DNA from 3 places in the Nocardiopsis baichengensis YIM 90130 genome. Region 2 is predicted to be linked to each of the others. Evidence: predicted binding sites of a transcription regulator. Region 2 holds the regulator's gene; each other region holds the start of a gene.
What was found. Region 2 encodes LexA, which represses DNA repair genes until DNA is damaged. Its sites were predicted from a motif close to TCGAACANNTGTTCGA; they were not measured.
Positions count from the first base shown of each region.

Region 1: the regulator LexA is predicted to act here: its motif matches at 1,968-1,983, upstream of ruvC (crossover junction endodeoxyribonuclease RuvC).
Region 3: the regulator LexA is predicted to act here: its motif matches at 1,829-1,844, upstream of C892_RS0102170 (DNA polymerase III subunit alpha).

Region 1 covers NZ_ANAS01000009.1:51,290-57,072, reverse strand. The annotation lists gene pdxS (pyridoxal 5'-phosphate synthase lyase subunit PdxS) at 1-427, shown strand, start outside; gene pdxT (pyridoxal 5'-phosphate synthase glutaminase subunit PdxT) at 483-1,097, shown strand; gene C892_RS0108895 (YebC/PmpR family DNA-binding transcriptional regulator) at 1,094-1,843, shown strand; gene ruvC (crossover junction endodeoxyribonuclease RuvC) at 1,997-2,539, shown strand; gene ruvA (Holliday junction branch migration protein RuvA) at 2,536-3,159, shown strand; gene ruvB (Holliday junction branch migration DNA helicase RuvB) at 3,179-4,213, shown strand; gene yajC (preprotein translocase subunit YajC) at 4,300-4,698, shown strand; gene C892_RS0108870 (adenine phosphoribosyltransferase) at 4,777-5,313, shown strand; gene C892_RS0108865 (RelA/SpoT family protein) at 5,676-5,783, shown strand, end outside.
Region 2 covers NZ_ANAS01000023.1:68,594-74,376, forward strand. The annotation lists gene C892_RS0119375 (hypothetical protein) at 716-1,300, shown strand; gene C892_RS0119380 (alpha/beta hydrolase family protein) at 1,501-2,598, opposite strand; gene lexA (transcriptional repressor LexA) at 2,947-3,633, opposite strand; gene C892_RS0119390 (LysM peptidoglycan-binding domain-containing protein) at 3,957-4,538, shown strand; gene nrdR (transcriptional regulator NrdR) at 4,949-5,515, shown strand; gene C892_RS0119400 (vitamin B12-dependent ribonucleotide reductase) at 5,635-5,783, shown strand, end outside.
Region 3 covers NZ_ANAS01000004.1:191,217-196,999, forward strand. The annotation lists gene C892_RS0102170 (DNA polymerase III subunit alpha) at 1-1,662, opposite strand, end outside; gene C892_RS0102175 (DUF421 domain-containing protein) at 2,070-2,675, shown strand; gene C892_RS0102180 (DUF998 domain-containing protein) at 2,716-3,426, shown strand; gene C892_RS0102185 (metal-dependent transcriptional regulator) at 3,473-4,162, shown strand; gene C892_RS0102190 (DUF6463 family protein) at 4,254-4,664, opposite strand; gene C892_RS0102195 (GNAT family N-acetyltransferase) at 4,820-5,332, shown strand; gene C892_RS28405 (hypothetical protein) at 5,441-5,783, shown strand, end outside.

The DNA of each region.
Region 1 (5,783 bases), on a different contig from region 2:
CACCGGCAACGTCGTCGAGGCCACCCGCCACATGCGCTCCATCCGCGGCGAGATCAAGCGCCTGGGCACCCTGGACGAGGCCGAGCTGTTCGGCGCGGCCAAGGAGATGCGCGCCCCTTACGACGTCGTCAAGGAGGTCGCCGAGCTGGGCAGGCTCCCGGTGCCGCTGTTCTCCGCCGGCGGCGTGGCCACCCCCGCCGACGCCGCCCTGATGCGCCAGCTGGGCGCCGAGAGCGTCTTCGTCGGCTCGGGCATCTTCACCTCCGGTGACCCGGCCAAGCGGGCCGACGCCATCGTCCAGGCCACCCTGCACTACGATGACCCCTCCGTGGTCGCCAAGGTCTCCCGGGGCCTGGGCGAGGCCATGGTCGGCATCAACCTGGATGATCTGGAGGACTCCCAGCGTTACGCCGGCCGCGGCTGGTAGCGCGTCCCCGCACCGCCGCACCTGTGAAATGCCAGCCGTCTGCGAGGTCGTCCCCGTGTCCGCACCGTCGTCCGCCGCCATCGGCGTGCTCGCCCTGCAGGGCGACACCGCCGAGCACCTGCGCGTGCTCCGCGGGATCGGCGCCACCGCCGTCCCCGTCACCCGCCCCGGCGAGCTCGACCAGGTCCAGGGCCTGGTCCTGCCCGGCGGCGAGTCGACCACCATGGCCAAGCTCGCCGAGCGCTACGGGCTCCTGGAGCCGCTGCGCAAGCGGGTGCGGGCGGGCATGCCGGCCTACGGCACCTGCGCCGGGATGATCCTGCTGGCCGACCGCATCGTCGACGGTGCCCGGGACCAGCGGACCGTCGGCGGCATCGACATGACCGTGCGGCGCAACGCCTTCGGACGGCAGAGCGAGTCGTTCGAGACCGGCGTCGAGATCGAAGGGCTGGAGGGAGGGCCGGTCGACGCGGTGTTCATCCGCGCCCCCTGGGTGGAGTCGACCGGCCCCGGAGTGCAGGTGCTCGGCCAGACCGCCGAGGGCGGAGCGGCCGGTAGGATCGTCGCGGTACGACAGGGGAGCCTGCTGGCCACCTCATTCCATCCCGAGCTGACCGGGGACGCGCGTATCCACCGACTCTTCGTCGACATCGTGAAAGGAACGGCATGAGCGGCCACTCCAAGTGGGCCACCACCAAGCACAAGAAGGCCGCGATCGACGCCAAGCGCGGCAAGCTCTTCGCCAAGCTGGTCAAGAACGTCGAGGTGGCGGCGCGTACCGGCGGGGGCGACCCCGACGGCAACCCCACGCTCTACGACGCCATCCAGAAGGCGAAGAAGAACTCGGTCCCGCTGGACAACATCGAGCGCGCCCGCAAGCGCGGCTCCGGTGAGGAGGCCGGCGGCGCCGAGTGGCACACCGTCTGGTACGAGGGCTACGCCGGAGGCGGCGTCGCCCTGCTGGTGGAGTGCCTGACCGACAACCGCAACCGCGCCGCCTCCGAGGTGCGCGTGGCGGTCACCCGCAACGGCGGCTCCATGGGCGACGCCGGGTCGGTCTCCTACCTGTTCACCCGCAAGGGCGTGGTGCTCGTGTCCAAGCAGTCCGCCTCCGAGGACGACGTCACCCTGGCCGCGGTCGAGGCCGGCGCCGAGGACGTCAACGACCTCGGCGAGAACTGGGAGGTGGTCTGCGAGCCCACCGACCTGGTCTCCGTGCGCACCGCCCTGCAGGAGGCCGGCGTGGACTACGAGTCCGCCGAGACCTCCTTCCTGCCCAGCATGGAGGTCCCGGTGGGCGAGGACGACGCCAGGAAGGTGATGCGGGTCGTCGACGCCCTCGAGGACTCCGACGACGTGCAGAACGTCTACACCAACGCCGACATCCCCGACGAGGTCCTGGCGAAGATCGGCTGACGCGGCGCCGGCGCGCCGAGGCGCCGAACGACCGGCACGGCCCCGTCGCCCGCGAGGCGGCGGGGCCGCCGCGCGGTGTCGGACCGCCGCCGGCGCCCCGGTGGTCGTATAGGGTCGGTACCCTGCGAACGGGCGTTCGAGAAGGGGGAGCGGGTGCGGGTACTGGGGATCGACCCCGGACTGACCAGGTGCGGGGTCGGCGTGGTGGACGGGGCGCCCGGGCGCCCGCCCGCACTGGCCGCGGCCGGGGTGATCCGCACCCCCGCCGCCGACGACCTGCCCGCCCGCCTGCTGGCCGTGGAGCGCGGCGTGGAGGAGTGGCTGGACGCCCACGCCCCCGACGCCGTGGCCGTCGAGCGGGTCTTCGCCCAGCACAACCTGAGCACCGTGATGGGCACCGCCCAGGCCTCGGCCGTGGCCATGACCTGCGCCGCCCGCCGCGGACTGCCGGTGGCCCTGCACACCCCCAGCGAGGTCAAGGCCGCCGTCACCGGGAGCGGCCGCGCCGACAAGGCGCAGATCGGCGCCATGGTCGCCCGCATCCTGCGGCTGTCCTCGCCGCCCCGCCCGGCCGACGCCGCCGACGCGGTGGCGCTGTGCCTGTGCCACATCTGGCGCGGCGGCGCCCAGGACCGGCTGGCCCGCGCCCGGGCCCGCATTCCCGCACCCGCTCCCAGGAAGGGGACCGCCCCGTGATCGCGTTCCTGACCGGCCGCGTCGCCGCCCGCCAGGCCGGATCGGCCGTCATCGAGGTCGGCGGGGCCGGCCTGCAGCTGCAGTGCACCCCCGCCACCCTGTCCCGGCTGCGGGTGGGGGAGGAGGCCACCGTGGCCACCGCCCTGGTGGTGCGGGAGGACTCGCTCACCCTCTACGGCTTCGCCGACGCCGACGAGCGCGACGTCTTCGAGCGGCTGCAGACCGCCTCGGGGGTGGGGCCCCGCCTGGCCCTGGCGATGCTCGCCGTGCACACCCCCGAGACCCTGCGCAAGGCCGTGGCCACCGAGGACACCGCCGCGCTGACCGCGGTCCCGGGCATCGGGAAGAAGGGCGCCCAGCGCATCGTGCTGGAGCTGCGCGACAAGCTCGGCGAGCCCTTCGGCGGCGACCCCGACGCCCCCGCCGACGGCGCCGCCGGGCCCGCCTCCGCGGCCACCGCCCACTGGCGCCCCCAGGTGGTGGCCGGCCTGGTCAACCTGGGCTGGTCGGCCAAGGACGCCGAGGCCGCCGCCGACGCCGTGGCCCCCGAGGCCGAGGACGCCGCCCCCGACGTGGCCGAGCTGCTGCGCGCCGCCCTGCGCCGGCTGAGCCGCGCCTGAGACCGGGAGCCGGAGCGCGATGAGCGAGAACGAGCCCCACCTCTACGAGCGCGACGTCGTCTCCCCGGAGGCCGGCGCCGACGACCGCGCCCTGGACGGCGCGCTGCGCCCCCGCATGCTGGAGGACTTCGTCGGCCAGGACCGCGTCCGCGAGCAGCTCTCCCTGGTGCTGCGCGGTGCGCAGAGCCGCGGCCGCGCCCCCGACCACATCCTGATGTCCGGCGGCCCCGGCCTGGGCAAGACCACCCTGGCCATGATCATCGCCAACGAGCTGGGCGCCCCGCTGCGCATCTCCTCGGGCCCGGCCATCGAGCGCTCGGGCGACCTGGCCGCGGTGCTGAGCACGCTGCAGGAGGGCGAGGTGCTCTTCCTGGACGAGATCCACCGCATGGCCCGCCCCGCCGAGGAGATGCTCTACGTGGCCATGGAGGACTACCGGGTGGACGTGGTCGTGGGCAAGGGGCCCGGCGCCACCGCCATCCCGCTGGACATCGCGCCGTTCACCCTGGTCGGCGCCACCACCCGGGCCGGGCTGCTGCCCGCCCCGCTGCGCGACCGCTTCGGCTTCACCGCGCACGTGGACTTCTACCGGCCCGAGGACCTGGAGAGCATCGTGCGCCGCTCGGCCGGGCTGCTCGGCGTCGGGCTGGAGCCCGACGCCGCCTGGGAGATCGCCCGCCGCTCGCGCGGCACCCCGCGGATCGCCAACCGGCTGCTGCGCCGGGTGCGCGACTACGCCGAGGTGCGCGGCGACGGCACCCTGGACCGGGACACCGCGCGCGCCGCGCTGAGCCTGTACGAGGTCGACGACCTGGGACTCGACCGGCTGGACCGGGCGGTGCTGGACGCGCTGCTGCGCCGCTTCCGCGGCGGGCCGGTGGGGCTGTCCACGCTGGCCGTCTCGGTCGGCGAGGAGCCCGAGACCGTGGAGGTCGTCGCCGAGCCGTTCCTGGTCCGGGCCGGGTTCATCGCCCGCACCCCGCGCGGCCGGGTGGCCACGCCCGAGGCGTGGGAGCACCTGGGCGTGACGCCCCCGCAGGCGGCCGGCGGATAGGGTTGCAGGGAACACGGGGACCGGCCCGATCGTTCCCCTTCCGCGGCTGAGCGCCGCGGTGACCGTTCGTCAGGAAAGGACGCCCCGTGCAGGGCACAACGATTCTCGCGCAGCCGGCCGAAGCAGGCCTCGGCGGCGGCAGCCTGCAGTCGATCCTCATGATCGCGCTGCTGGTGCTCGTCTTCTACCTGCTCATCATCCGCCCGCAGCAGCGGCGCCGCAAGCAGCAGATGGAGATGCAGAGCCGTCTGGGCCCCGGCCAGGAGGTGCTCACCCAGGCCGGCTTCTACGGCACCGTCGTCGAGGTGCGCGACAGCGAGGTCGAGCTGGAGATCTCCCCGGGCTCGCGCATCCGCATCCTCAAGGCCGGCATCGCCGACGTCGTTCCCGAGCCGGGCGCCGCCGATGACGACACGCCGGTCGAGGACCGCCCCGACTTCCCGGGCAAGGACCCCGGGAGCGGGGACGACAAGGACGACAAGTAGCACCATCCCCGTCCGCCGGGGTGCGGACCCGCCGCCGCGGGCCCGCACCCCGGCCGACGCGCGCCGGAAGGAACCCCGATGCCCCATTCCCCCGCCGACCTGCAGCGCCTCCTCGATGCCGGGATCCGCGACGTCCCCGACTTCCCCGAGCCCGGCGTGGTGTTCAAGGACATCACCCCGCTGCTGGCCGACCCCGCCTCGCTGCGGGCCGTCGCCGAGGCGATGGCCGCGCCCTTCGCCGGGCGGGTGGACGCCGTGGTCGGACTGGAGGCGCGCGGCTTCATCCTGGCCGCACCCGTCGCCCTGGAGCTGGGCGCGGGCTTCGTCCCGGTGCGCAAAGCCGGGAAACTGCCCGCCAAGACCTACCGCGAGTCCTATGATCTGGAGTACGGCAGCGCGACCGTCGAGATGCACGTCGACGCGTTCGCCCCGGGAAGCCGTGTGCTCGTCGTGGACGACGTGCTGGCCACCGGGGGCACCGGGCGGGCCGCGGTGGAGCTGGTCCAGCGGGCGGGTGGTACCGTCGTGGGATTCTCGGTCCTGATGGAGCTGGGCTTCCTCAAGGGCCGCGAGAGGCTGACCGGGGTAGGCGTGCACGCGCTCACCGAGGCCTGACCCGCCTGGCCTGACCTGCGAGGGCATCGCAGGGGGCGGGCATTACACTTGCGGGCATACTTCGACTGCGACGGCGCGTTGGTACCGGTGAGCCGACCGTTCACGACCAAGACGTCCCGGTGGCCGTCGCAGGGGCGGAGCGACCCCGCCCCCGCGGCCCCACCGGTGGAGCCGCGGGAGGGATGCCCATGCCAGGCGAGGCCACCACGCCGACCGAGGCCGTGCCGGAGCGCACCGCGGCAGCCGCCCCCGTCCTGGAGCCGGCGCCCGAGCGGGCACCGGAGGCCGACCGTGCCCACCCGTCCTCAGGCGTGCGGGTCCGCCGCAGACTCGCACGCCTCGGCGCACAACGGGGTGTGACCATGAACCCGGTACTCGAACCGCTGATCAAGACCGTCCGCGCGACCCATCCCAAGGTCGACGTACGGCTGATCGAGCGCGCCTACGACGTGGCCGCGCACTACCACCGG
Region 2 (5,783 bases):
CCCGATGCCAGGAGAGCCCGCGGGGCGCCGACCGAGACCGGGACTAGGGGAGTCGTTCATGGACCGATCACAGGAGCCCGGCCAGGCCCCTGAGGAGGCCCCTGGCCAGGACGGTGCTCCGGAAGCCACGGCCGGTCCCCGGGAGGGCGCAGAGCCCGCAGAGGACGCAGCGGTCCCGCGACCCGGTTCCCAGGAGGAGCCGGCCGCGGTCCGGTCGGAGCCGCAGGATGGTGCTCCGTCGGGCAGGGCCGAAACCCGGGAGGATGCCCCGGTTCGGGGGGCCGTTTCCCGGGAGGAGCAGTACAGAGCCTCATCGGGACCGCAGGCGGCTCCGGCCGGCGTCGCCCCTGTCCCCGAAGAGGCCCCGGGCGTCCCGTTCCATGGAGGGCAGGAGAGCGCACCGGGCGGAGCCCCCGGCGGGCACCCGAGACCTCACCACGGGCCCGCTCCGCAGGCCGGAGCGTCCCAGGCGGCTCCCGGCTCCCACGTCCCGCACCCGGGCCCGCAGGGGAGGCCGTACCCGGGTCACCCGCGTCCCGGGCCGACTCCGCCCGGACCACCTCCGGCGGGGCCCGTCCCGTCCGCCCCTCCGACCGGTCCGCCGCCGGGGAGCCCGCCTCCGGGGGGCCCGCACGCGCCCCCTGCACCCCCGCCGAGCGTTCCGCCCGCTGTGGCCGGCGAGCCGCGCTCCAGCCGCGGGTGCGCGATCGCGGCCGTGACGGCGCTCGCCGCCACCGCGCTGGCCCTGCTGGTCGGCGGGGTGTGGGCCGTGTTCGCCCTGACCGGTGTGGACCCGGGCTTCGAGGAGCTGCCCGAGTGCGCCGCCGCCGAGGGGGAGACCCTCGACGGGCTGGTGCCCGAGCACGAGGCCGAGATCGATGAGGGCATCGGCGGCCTGCCCGAGCCGCAGCGCCAGGGCGTGCAGTGCCGGTGGGCGACCACCGAGGACTCGCCGCACACTCCGTCGGCCGCGCGCGTGGTCCTGGTGCGCACCGAGGCCGACGCGCAGTCGTCCGCCGAGGAGGCGGCCGCCGGGCTGCTGGAGGGGGCTTCGGAGCGGCGCGACCGCACGGCCCTGTCGGGCCTGGGCGACGAGGCCTACTCCTGGTTCGAGCAGGAGAACGGCCCCCTGGGGTGGGGCTGCGTCGGGGTGCGCAGAATGAACCTGTACGCGGAGACGTGCTACACGTCGTCCGCCGACTTCGAGGGAACCGAGCCGGTCTCCGAGGCGGACATGGTCGACGGCGCGAAGCGCCTGGCCAAGGACCTCCAGTCCGAACTCGATGCCGAACTGGAATAGCCGGGTACGCGCCCTCCTTGGCGTTGATCTCGGGGAAGCCGGGGTAATACTCGCCGGTATTACCCCGACTCTCCCGAGATCAACGGGGGTGTCGGTGCGGGCGGCCGGGGGCCGGAGGGGTCCACCGCGCCGGCGGACACGACCGGCCGAGGGGAGCCCGCGCACACCACCGTGCTTTGAGGCGGCCCCGTGAACAGGGGTCAGAGCGTCCGGTCGAGGAAGTCCTCCACGGCAGGGGAGACCTCGTCGGCGAAGGGGCGGTCGGCGTCGGGGACCACGGCCCCGGGGCTGTCGTCGTACTCGCGGAACACGTGGTCCGCGCCCTCGATGTCGACGCGTTCCACACCCGGGCGCCCGCCTTCCTCCAGGCCCTGCACCAATCGGTCCACCTCGGCGCCGTCGACCTGGGAGTCCTCTGTTCCCCACAGGACGAGCGCGGGCATGCCCCCCGGAAGGTCCGAGGCCAGCTCCTTCGGGTCCAGGGCGTCGATCTCCCGGAGGAACTCGGCGTTCTGCTCGCCGAACAGTCCCGCCAGCGCAGGGTCCAGGTCCTCGGGCGGGTCCTCCCCGGCCCGCAGCCGGGCGGTGGACACCCGGGCGTCGGAGAGCAGCTCCTCGGCGTCGCTCTGCTCCATGCCGCCCTGGGCCTCTGCGCGGCGCAGCTGTCCCGTCAGCTGCCGGTCGATCAGGTCCAGGTAGCGGGTGCCCGGCGGGGCCGCGAGGACCAGGCCGGCGGGCTCCGGGCCGTCCAGGGCCCCGGGGGAGCGCAGCGCGAACAGTGCGCCCTCGCTGTGCCCCAGCACCAGGAGCCGGGACGGGTCCACCTCCGGCCGGGCGGCGAGTTCGGCGTAGGCGGCCGCCACCTGCGCCTCGAAGTCGTCGAAGCCCACGACCGCGTCCTCGTCCCGGGAGCCCGTGCCGGTCTCGCCGCTGCCGAGCTTGTCGTAGCGCAGGGAGGCCGCCCCGGCCTCGGCCAGCACCCGGGCGAAGTTCCGGTTGGTGTCGGCGTCCGGGCGGGCCGGTGCGTTGCCGTCCCGGTCGGTGGGGCCGCTGCCGGAGACGATGAGGACGCCGGGCACGGGCCCGTCGGCGTCCGGGGGCAGGGCGAGGGTGCCGTGCAGGGTGTCCGGGCCGCTGGTGAAGGAGACCTCCTGCTCCACGGGATCGGCCCCGGGCGGGGCGGCCCCCTCGGCCCCGCCGCCCGGTCCGCACCCGGAGGCGAGCAGCGCGGCGGCGGCCGCGACGGCGGCGGCGCGCAGGGGGGAGCGGGTCGGGGCGACGGAGGATCGGCTCGGCATGGACCCCACCGTATTGGCCCCGCGGGCGCGTAGCGGTCGGCAGGGCCGCTCGCGCCGGGGGCCGTCCGCGGGGCTCGCGGGGCCGCGCCGCGGCGCTGTCGTACGGGGGGCGGTTTCGTCAGGTGCGGGGGACACGGGCAGCAGGGGCGTCCGTCAGGTGTGGGCGCGGGCGGGCCGCAGGGGGCGAGGCGCGCGGACCGGGGCGCTGCGCCGGCGCTCGGGGACGTCTCTGTCGGATACCGATACGGCGACGGCCCCGTGACGACCGGGGGTGGTCACGGGGCCGTTCCGAAGAGAGGCGAAGTCGTTATGCGGCGCGGTGCGGCGCCGTCGGTGCGGCCACAGCGGCTACATGCGCCGCATCACGGCCACGACCTTGCCCAGGATGGTGGCCTGGTCGCCGTCGATCGGCTCGTAGGCGTCGTTGCGCGGCATCAGCAGGACGTGGCCGCCCTCGCGCCGGAACACCTTCACCGTGGCCTCGTCGTCGAGCAGGGCCGCCACCACGTCCCCGTTCTCGGCCACCGGCTGCTGGCGGACCACGACCATGTCGCCGTCGGTGATGGCGGCGTCCACCATCGAGTCCCCGACCACGGTCAGCACGAACAGCCGCCCCTCGCCGACCAGCTGCCGGGGCAGGGAGAACACGTCCTCCACCGACTCCTCGGCCAGGATCGGGCCGCCCGCCGCGATCCGGCCGACCAGCGGGACGTGGGCCGAACGGGTCTCATCGGCGCGGGGCTCGCCCTCCAGTTCGTCCCAGGAGCGCACGGGCGGCTGGCCGGGGATGCGGATCTCGACCGCGCGGGGGCGGTTCTGGTCGCGGTGGAGGTAGCCCTTGCGTTGCAACACCTTGAGTTGGTGCGCGACACTGGAGGGGCTCGACAGACCCACGGCGTCGCCGATCTCCCGGATCGACGGCGGGTATCCGCGCTGCCGTACGTAGCGGTGGATGCAGTTGAGGACGCTCTGCTGGCGAGCCGTCAGCGCCGGTGCGTCCGCCTGCGCGCCCGTCGCCTCCGCCGGGACCGGCACCGGTCCGAGCGCCTCCGCGCCGTCCCTGCCCGATCGGGGTTCCTGGGTTCGGTGCTTCTCCTCCGGCACGGCCGGCCTCCTCGGCGGTCGGTGGTGGCGTGTTGGGCGTCGGGGGGCTCGCGTCCCGACCGTGGCACGTCGGCGCCGACGGCCGCGACCGCGTCCCCGGTGCGCCGCGCCGATGCCGAAGTGAGACACGTCCAACGGTAGTGCCTGCTCACGGCGATATCAAACAAACGTTCGAGATGGTGATGAAAAAATCCGGCCGTTGCGGTATTAGTCGAACATCAGTTCTAAACGGCTGGTGTTCGAAGGGGGCGACCATGTCCGAACCCTCGCCTGACCCCAGAACCGCGATCCCGCGTCCGAGGAGGCCCGACGACGGGCCCGTCCTCTACGACTGGGCGGTGGAGGTGCCCGAGTGGAGGGCCCGCCCCGTCCGGTCCTCCGCGCTTTCCGCGCTGCCCGAGCTCCCCCTGGAGCCCGACGGGCCCGCGCCCGGGGAGGCGGCCGCCGGGTCCCTGCCCGGCCCGGACCCGCGCGCCCGCCCCGTCGGCGCCCGCGCCGCCGCCGCGCTGCGCGGCCACTGGGCCGGGCTGAGCCGGCGCGGCCGCGTGGCCGTCCTCTCACTCGCCTCGGCCGGCGCCGGTGGCGCGCTGTCGCTGGCCGTGCTCACCTCCGCCGCCGTAGGGGCTCCCGCCTCCGCCTCGGCCGCCGGGGCGGTCTTCGGGGGCGGCGCCGAGCCGACGGTGGTCGTGCGCGACGGCGATACCCTGTGGGACATCGCCGAGCAGGCGCGTCCCGGCGAGGACGTGCGCCGCACCGTGCACGAGATCGTCGAGCTCAACGGACTGCGCGGGCCCGAGCTGCGCCCCGGCCAGGAGCTGCGCCTGCCCGCCCGCTGACCAGGGGCGCCTGCCGCGTGACGACCGCCGACACCCGGGGACCCGGAGGGTCCCCGGGTGTCGTTTCCCACGGGCCTGCCGGCGCCCGGGACCGACACGCCCGGGGCGGTGCGCCGGTTCGCCGTCCCTGACCTGCGGATCCGTCGCGACCCGCCGCGGGAGGGCTTGCGCGCGGGCGCGAGGCGCTCGTAAGTTGACCACAAGATCTAGTGCTCGCCATGGAAGAATCAGCCTAGAAGTTGTGCTTTAGTAGGTGACGGCTCTTCGGGGCGACCCGCGCCGAACGCGCGGTGGGCCCCTTCGGTGAGCGCGCGACTCCCGTGGAGGCGGCCCGCGCACGGCGGGGCGCTCCGCGATCGGGAGCGGCGACGGGGATTCCTGCGGGAGAGACGACTGGGAGGCGTGTCGGCATGCACTGTCCGTTCTGCCGCCATCCGGACAGCCGGGTGATCGACAGCCGGTCCACCGACGACGGCTCGGCGATCCGCCGCCGCCGGACGTGCCCGGAGTGCGAGCGGCGGTTCACCACCCAGGAGACCGTGCTGCTGATGGTGCAGAAGCGCTCGGGGGTGACCGAGCCCTTCTCCCGCAGCAAGATCGTGGCGGGCGTGCGGCGCGCCTGCCAGGGCCGCCCGGTCACCGAGGACGCCCTGGCGGTGCTGGGGCAGCGGGTGGAGGAGGAGATCCGCTGCCGCGGGGTCGCCGAGATCCCCGCGCACGAGATCGGACTGGCGATCCTCGGCCCGCTCCAGGAGCTCGACGAGGTCGCCTACATGCAGTTCGCGTCGGTCTACCGGGGCTTCGAGTCCCTGGCCGACTTCGAGAACGAGATCGCGCGGCTGCGCTCGGAGCGCGTCGGGGGCATCGAAGGCGCCGGGGGCGCCGGGGGCGCCGCGCGTTCGCAGGACACCCAGGACACCCGGAACGCCGAGGACGGCGGGGACACGGCGCGCGCCGTCGCCTCCGCCGAGCGGTAGGGCCGGACGGCGGCCGAGGGCCCGGTCGGGCGGGCACGGCACGAGAAGGGCCCGGCGGCCCGCCGCGCACGGCGGGCGGCCGGGCGATGCGACACGAGGGCGAGAGCAGGGGGAGCAGAATGACCGAGACCACCGGCGCGACGACGCGCAAGGGTGGCGGAGGCCGGCGCAAGGGCCTGAAGATGCGGCGCGTCTTCACCACGCCGGGCGTCCACCCTTACGACGAGGTCGAGTGGGAGCGCCGCGATGTGGTCATGACCAACTGGCG
Region 3 (5,783 bases), on a different contig from region 2:
CATGGCCGACTGCAGGCGCACCCCGATGACGTCGAGCTTGATCAGTCCCATCTCCTCCACGTCGTCCTTGTCGAACTGGACCATGTCGAAGCCGGTGCGGCTGGGCTGCAGCGGCGCCCGGTCGCGCAGCGTCCCGTCCGAGACGACGATGCCGCAGGGGTGCAGGGCCGCGTGCCGGGGCAGCCCGTCGAGCCGCTCGGCCAGGCGGAACAGCGCGCGGGCCGGGTGCTCGCCCAGCCGCCCCGTGCGCAGCTCGGGCAGGTCCTCGCAGGCCTGGCGGATCTGCCGGGCGCGGATCCGGGGGAAGGCCTTGGCCAGCGCGTCCACCTCGTGCGGCGGCAGCCCCATGGCCGCGCCCGCGTCGCGGACGGCGCTGCGGGCCCGGTAGGTCTCCAGCATCGACACGCAGGCCGCGTCGGGGTAGCCCTCGAACACCGCCTCGTAGGCCTCCAGGCGTCGGGCCGACTCCACGTCCAGGTCGATGTCGGGCAGCCCGGTGCGCCCGTGCGACAGGAAGCGCTCCATGAGCAGCCCGTTGGCCAGGGGGTCCACCGCCGAGATGCCGATGAGGTGGTTGACCAGGCTGCCGGTGCCCGAGCCGCGGATGGAGCAGCGGATGCCGCGGGCGCGGATGCGCTCGGCGATGTCGGCGACGGTCAGGAAGTAGGGGGAGAACCCCTTGCGCTCGATGATCTCCAGCTCCGCGGCCAGGCGGGAGCGGGCGCGCTCGTCGCCGCGCAGGCCCAGCCGGTCCACGCCCTCCTCGCATGCGCGCCAGAGCCGCTCGCGGGCGCCGGGCACGCGGGGCATGTGCGGCCGCCCCAGGCCCAGGTCGGCCTCGGGGTCCAGGGCGCAGGAGGCGGCCAGGGCGCGGGTGTGCGCGAGCAGGCGGCGGGCCTCGGTGCGGTCGGGCCCGCAGACCCGCTCGGCGATCTCGGCCATCTCCGCGGTGCCCTTGAGGTAGGCCTGGGTCCCGGCGGGTTCGGCGGGCGGGCCGCCCCCGGGGAGCCAGCGGCGCGCCTGGTCGATGACCTGGGCGACCTCGGCGTCCTCGGGGCGGGGGTAGCGCACGGCGTTGCCGAGGACCGCAAGGGTGCGGCTCCGGCGGGCCAGGGCCAGCAGGGCGGCCGCGCGGCGGCGCTGGCCGGGGCCCAGGTGGTCGACGATCTCGACGGCGGTCTCGGCGGCGGCGCGCCAGCCCTCCAGGAGCCTCAGGGCGCGCCGGCCGTGGCCCCGGGCCACGGCCTGCCCCACGTCGGAGCCGGGGCCGAGCAGGACCACCAGGCCCTCGGCGTGGGCGGCGACGGCCTCGGGGGAGACCGCGGGCACGGCCGAGGGGTCGGTTCCGGCGGCGGCGTGGGCGCGGGTGACCAGGCGGCACAGGGAGGCCCAGCCGCGGGCGCCGCGGGCCAGCAGGGTGATGCGGCCGCCGCCGGGGGCGGCCACCGCCAGGCTCACCCCCAGGATCGGGCGGATGCCGGCGTCGCGGCAGGCCTTGAGGTGGGCCACGGCACCGTACACGCCGTCGCGGTCGGTCAGCGCGAGCATGTCCATGCCCAGCTCGGCGGCGCGTTCGACCAGCGCGGCGGGGTGGGAGGTGCCGTGGCGCATGGAGGCCGAGGAGGCCGCGTCCAGGTGGACGAAGGGGGCGGGCGCGGTCACGGGCGCCCCCTTCGTGCCCGCTCCGCCCGCGGCCGCACCGGCATCGCGCTCCTCCCCCTCGCGGATCGGCGCCCGGGACGGGCGCGCGGCCCGGGCGCGGCGTGGCCCCGGCGGCGAACCGCCCAGAGCGCTCACACCGGCACACGACGGGGAAGACGGGCCGAAATCGAACTTCTGTACGAATACTAACGCAGATGGTACCTAAGATGCACCTGTGACCTGGGAGAAGAGGGGGAGCGGCGGCAGGGAGGCCCGCAGCAGCAGGGGTTCCCGGCGTCCGAAAGAGGCGCGGGCGCCCGCCCCGGCGCGTCCGGCCGATGCGCCGGGGCGCCGCCGGGCAGCATGGGAGCGGACGCGGCGGGGCGGGCCGCCGCGCGCCCGCGGGCGGAAGCGGAGAGGGCCCCACCATGTGGCACGACATGTTCGTCCCCGACATCCCCACGGCCGAGAAGACCGTCCGGACCGTCCTGGTGTACCTGGCCCTGTACCTGATTCTGCGGCTGGGCGGGAAGCGCGACCTGGCCCAGCTCAACACCATGGACCTGGTCGTGGTCCTGCTGCTGTCCAACGTGGTGCAGAACGCCGTCATCGGCCAGGACTTCTCGGTCACCGGGGGCGTGGTCGGCGCGGTCGTGCTCATGGCGGCCGACTGGGCGATGGTGCGGCTGCGCACCCGCTGGTGGTGGGCCTGGCGGCTGTTCGAGGGCCGGGCCAGCGTCCTGGTGCGCGACGGCCGGTACGACCGGCGCACCATGTGGCGGCTCGGGGTGCGCAAGGCCGACGTCGAACAGGTGGTGCGCCGGGACGGCGGTTCAGGGGTGGGCGACGCCGAGCGCGTCATGCTGGAGCCGGACGGCACTCTGCTCGTGGAGCTGCGCCAGGGCAAGCGCGCCGCGACGGCGGGCCAGGTCCGGGCCCTGGAACAGCGGCTCGTCCGGATCGAGAACCTGCTGAGCGAACAGTCCGGAAACGGCCAGGGGGACGGTGGGGGCCAGGCGGGCCGCAACGGGTAGCGTCGGCCTTCGATGCGGCGCACACGGGAGGAGGCCCCCGATGGCGGTACCGCGCGGCGCGCCGACGCGCCGGCTCCTGGTGGGCGGCGCGGCCGCCGGCCCCCTGTTCGTCGCGGTGTTCACGGCCGCCGGCGCCCTGCGTCCCGACTACGACCCGCTCCGCCACCCGGTCAGCTCGCTCGCCCTCACCGGGGACGGGTGGGTGCAGGCGGCGAACTTCCTACTGGCCGGGGGGCTGCTGGTCCTCCTCGCCGCGGGGATGCGCCGGGTGCCGGTCGGCGGGCGCACCGGCGCGGCCCCGTGGGCGGTCGGCGCCGCCGGGGTGGGCCTGGCGGGCGCCGGGGTCTTCCCCGGGGACCCGCTCAGCGGCTACCCGCCCGGCAGCCCCGACGAGATCGTCTACACCCCCGTGGGGGTGGCCCACGACGCGTTCTCGATGCTGGTCTTCATCGGGCTCCCCGTGGCCTGCGTCGTCTTCGGCGTACGCGCCCTGCGCGCACGGTGGTGGGCCGCGGCCGCCTACTCCCTGCTGAGCGCGGTCGCGGGCGTCGTCTTCTTCGTCCTCGCCGGCACCGGCTTCGAGCAGGACCCCGGCCTCGTCGACCTGGCCGGGCTGTACCAGCGCGCGTCCATCGTGTGCCTGCTGGGGTGGACCACCGTGGCCGCGCTGCTCCTGCTGCGCGAGGAGCGCCGCCGCGTTCCCGGAGAGGCCTGCCCGCCGGCCCCTCAGGGAGTGCGTCCACCGCGCTGAGCCGCGGGAACGGGGCGCACAGGCGATTCACGGTAGCGTTGAAGGCATGGAGTCAGTACCGGCGGAGCGGCCGTCCACCTCGGTCGAGGACTACGTCAAGGTCATCTACGACCTGCAGGAGAGGGGGAGCGGCCCGGTCACCATCTCGGCGATGGCCGAGCGGCTGTCGGTGTCCAACTCCTCGGTCTCGGGGATGCTGCGCAAGCTCGGCGACCTGGGCCTGGTCGACCACCGCCGGTACGGGTCGGTGCGCCTGACCGAGACCGGGACCAAGGCCGCGCTGGCGGTGCTGCGCCGCCACCGCCTGCTGGAGACCTACCTGGTGGAGGCGCTGGGCTACTCCTGGGACGAGGTGCACGACGAGGCCGAGGAGCTGGAGCACGTCGTCTCCGACAAGTTCGTCGAGCGCATCTCCGCCCGCCTGGGCGACCCGGTGGCCGACCCGCACGGCGACCCCATCCCCACCCGCGACGGCCGGGTGGTCAACCGCGCCACCGGCCTGCTCTCGGACGCCGAGGCCGGCGCGGTCGGCACCATCGTCCGGGTCAACGACACCGACCCCGAACTGCTGCGCTACCTGTCCGAGCAGCGCATCGGCATCGGCATGCACGTGGAGGTGGTCGAGCGCCAGCCCTACGGCGGCTCGCTCATCGTGCGCATCGGCTCGGGGGAGGACGCCTGCGAGCGCTCCCTGGGCCTGATGGCCGCCGAAGCGCTGTGGATCGCGCCCGACTGACCCCTGCCGCCCCGTTCCCGTGCAACGGGTGCGGTCCGCCCTCCCGGCGGGAAGGGCGGACCGCACATCTCAGGCGAGCGGCCCCTGCGCGCTAGGCGCGCCAGGCCTCCGCTGCGCGGCGCCGGTCGCCCGACCGGCGCGCCAGGCCGGCGCCGATGAGCAGGCCCGCCGGCACCAGCCCCAGCAGGAACCCGCTGGGGCCGACCAGCGCCGCGCAGCCCAGGGCCCACAGGCCGATCGCCCATCCCGCGTAGGCCGGCACCGCTTCGCCGCGGCGCCCCGTCCTGGCCACGAGGAGGCCGAGCACGGCCAAGGGGACCACGAAGCCGCCCGGCAGCGCCCAGAAGCCCAGCATCGACTCCGTGGACGTCCCGTGGCTCCACAGCTCGCCCGAGAACCATTCCCCCCAGTAGGGGTGGGGGAGGAAGAAGAGGGTGTGCAGCAGCGCGATGGCCGCCATGCTCCACCCGCCGGCAACGGTGAGTCGCGCTGAGGTGTCCATGGGCCCAGCCTGGCGCTCCGCGCCCGCCCCGGTGATCCCCCGCGAGGGGGACGGGGCGGCCCCGCCCGGGGGATTCCTCCGGGGCGCCCCGTGCCCCTCGGGAACGCGGGCCCGGCTCTGTCCCGGCGGTGCGGGGCCCTATAGGTTCGGTGATCATGACCGTGCTGCGTGGTACCTACGTCACCCTGCGACCCGCGACCGACGACGACGTCCCCGCACTGGCCGCCATCCGCCGCACCCCCGAGGTGCGGGCCTGGTGGCGCGCGGCCGAGGACATGGACGCCGAGGTCTCCCGGGACCTGGCCGATCCCGACACCCGTACGCTGGCCGTCGAGTACGAGGGCCGCACCGTCGGCGCGATCCAGTGGGCGGCCGAACAGGACCCCGACTACCGGCACGCCGGGATCGACGTCTACCTGGCCCCCGCCGTGCACGGGAAGGGCCTGGGCACCGATGCGGTGCGCACACTGGCGGCCCATCTGGTCGACGAGGAGGGCCACCACCGCCTGACCATCGACCCCGCGGCCGACAACACCGCGGCGATCCGCGCCTACATCAAGGTCGGCTTCCGCCCCGTGGGCGTCCTGCGGCGCTACGAACGCGGCGACGACGGCACCTTCCACGACGGTCTGCTGATGGACCTCCTGGCCGAGGAATTGATCCGCTGATCTCTTCCCGGACCCTCTGATAAGGGGCGGCGGCCCGCACAATTCCGCAAATCCCCGCGTTCTCTCTTTCCCCTCTCGCGCCGCCGTCCCCTCCGCTATGTTCTCCGCATGCCGTCACTCGAACACGAGTTCCCCCTCGACATCATCCGGCACCGCCCCGAGGTCGCCGTAGAGCTCCTCGAAGCCGCCCAGCAGGTGCCGGTGCCGAAATACTCCCGTACACGTTGCGAATCGGGCGACGCAACGACCACCGCGGCGACGGAATACCGCATCGACTCCGCAGTCGTGTGCGAAGAGGACGATGTCCCGCAAATGGCGATCATCGTCGAGAACCAGCTGAAGAAAGACGAAGAGAAGGAGTTCAGCTGGCCCGTCTACGTCAGCACCCTCCGTGCCCGCCTGAGGTGCCCCGTCAAGCTCCTGGTGCTGGTGCCGAAGGCGAGCGTCTGCC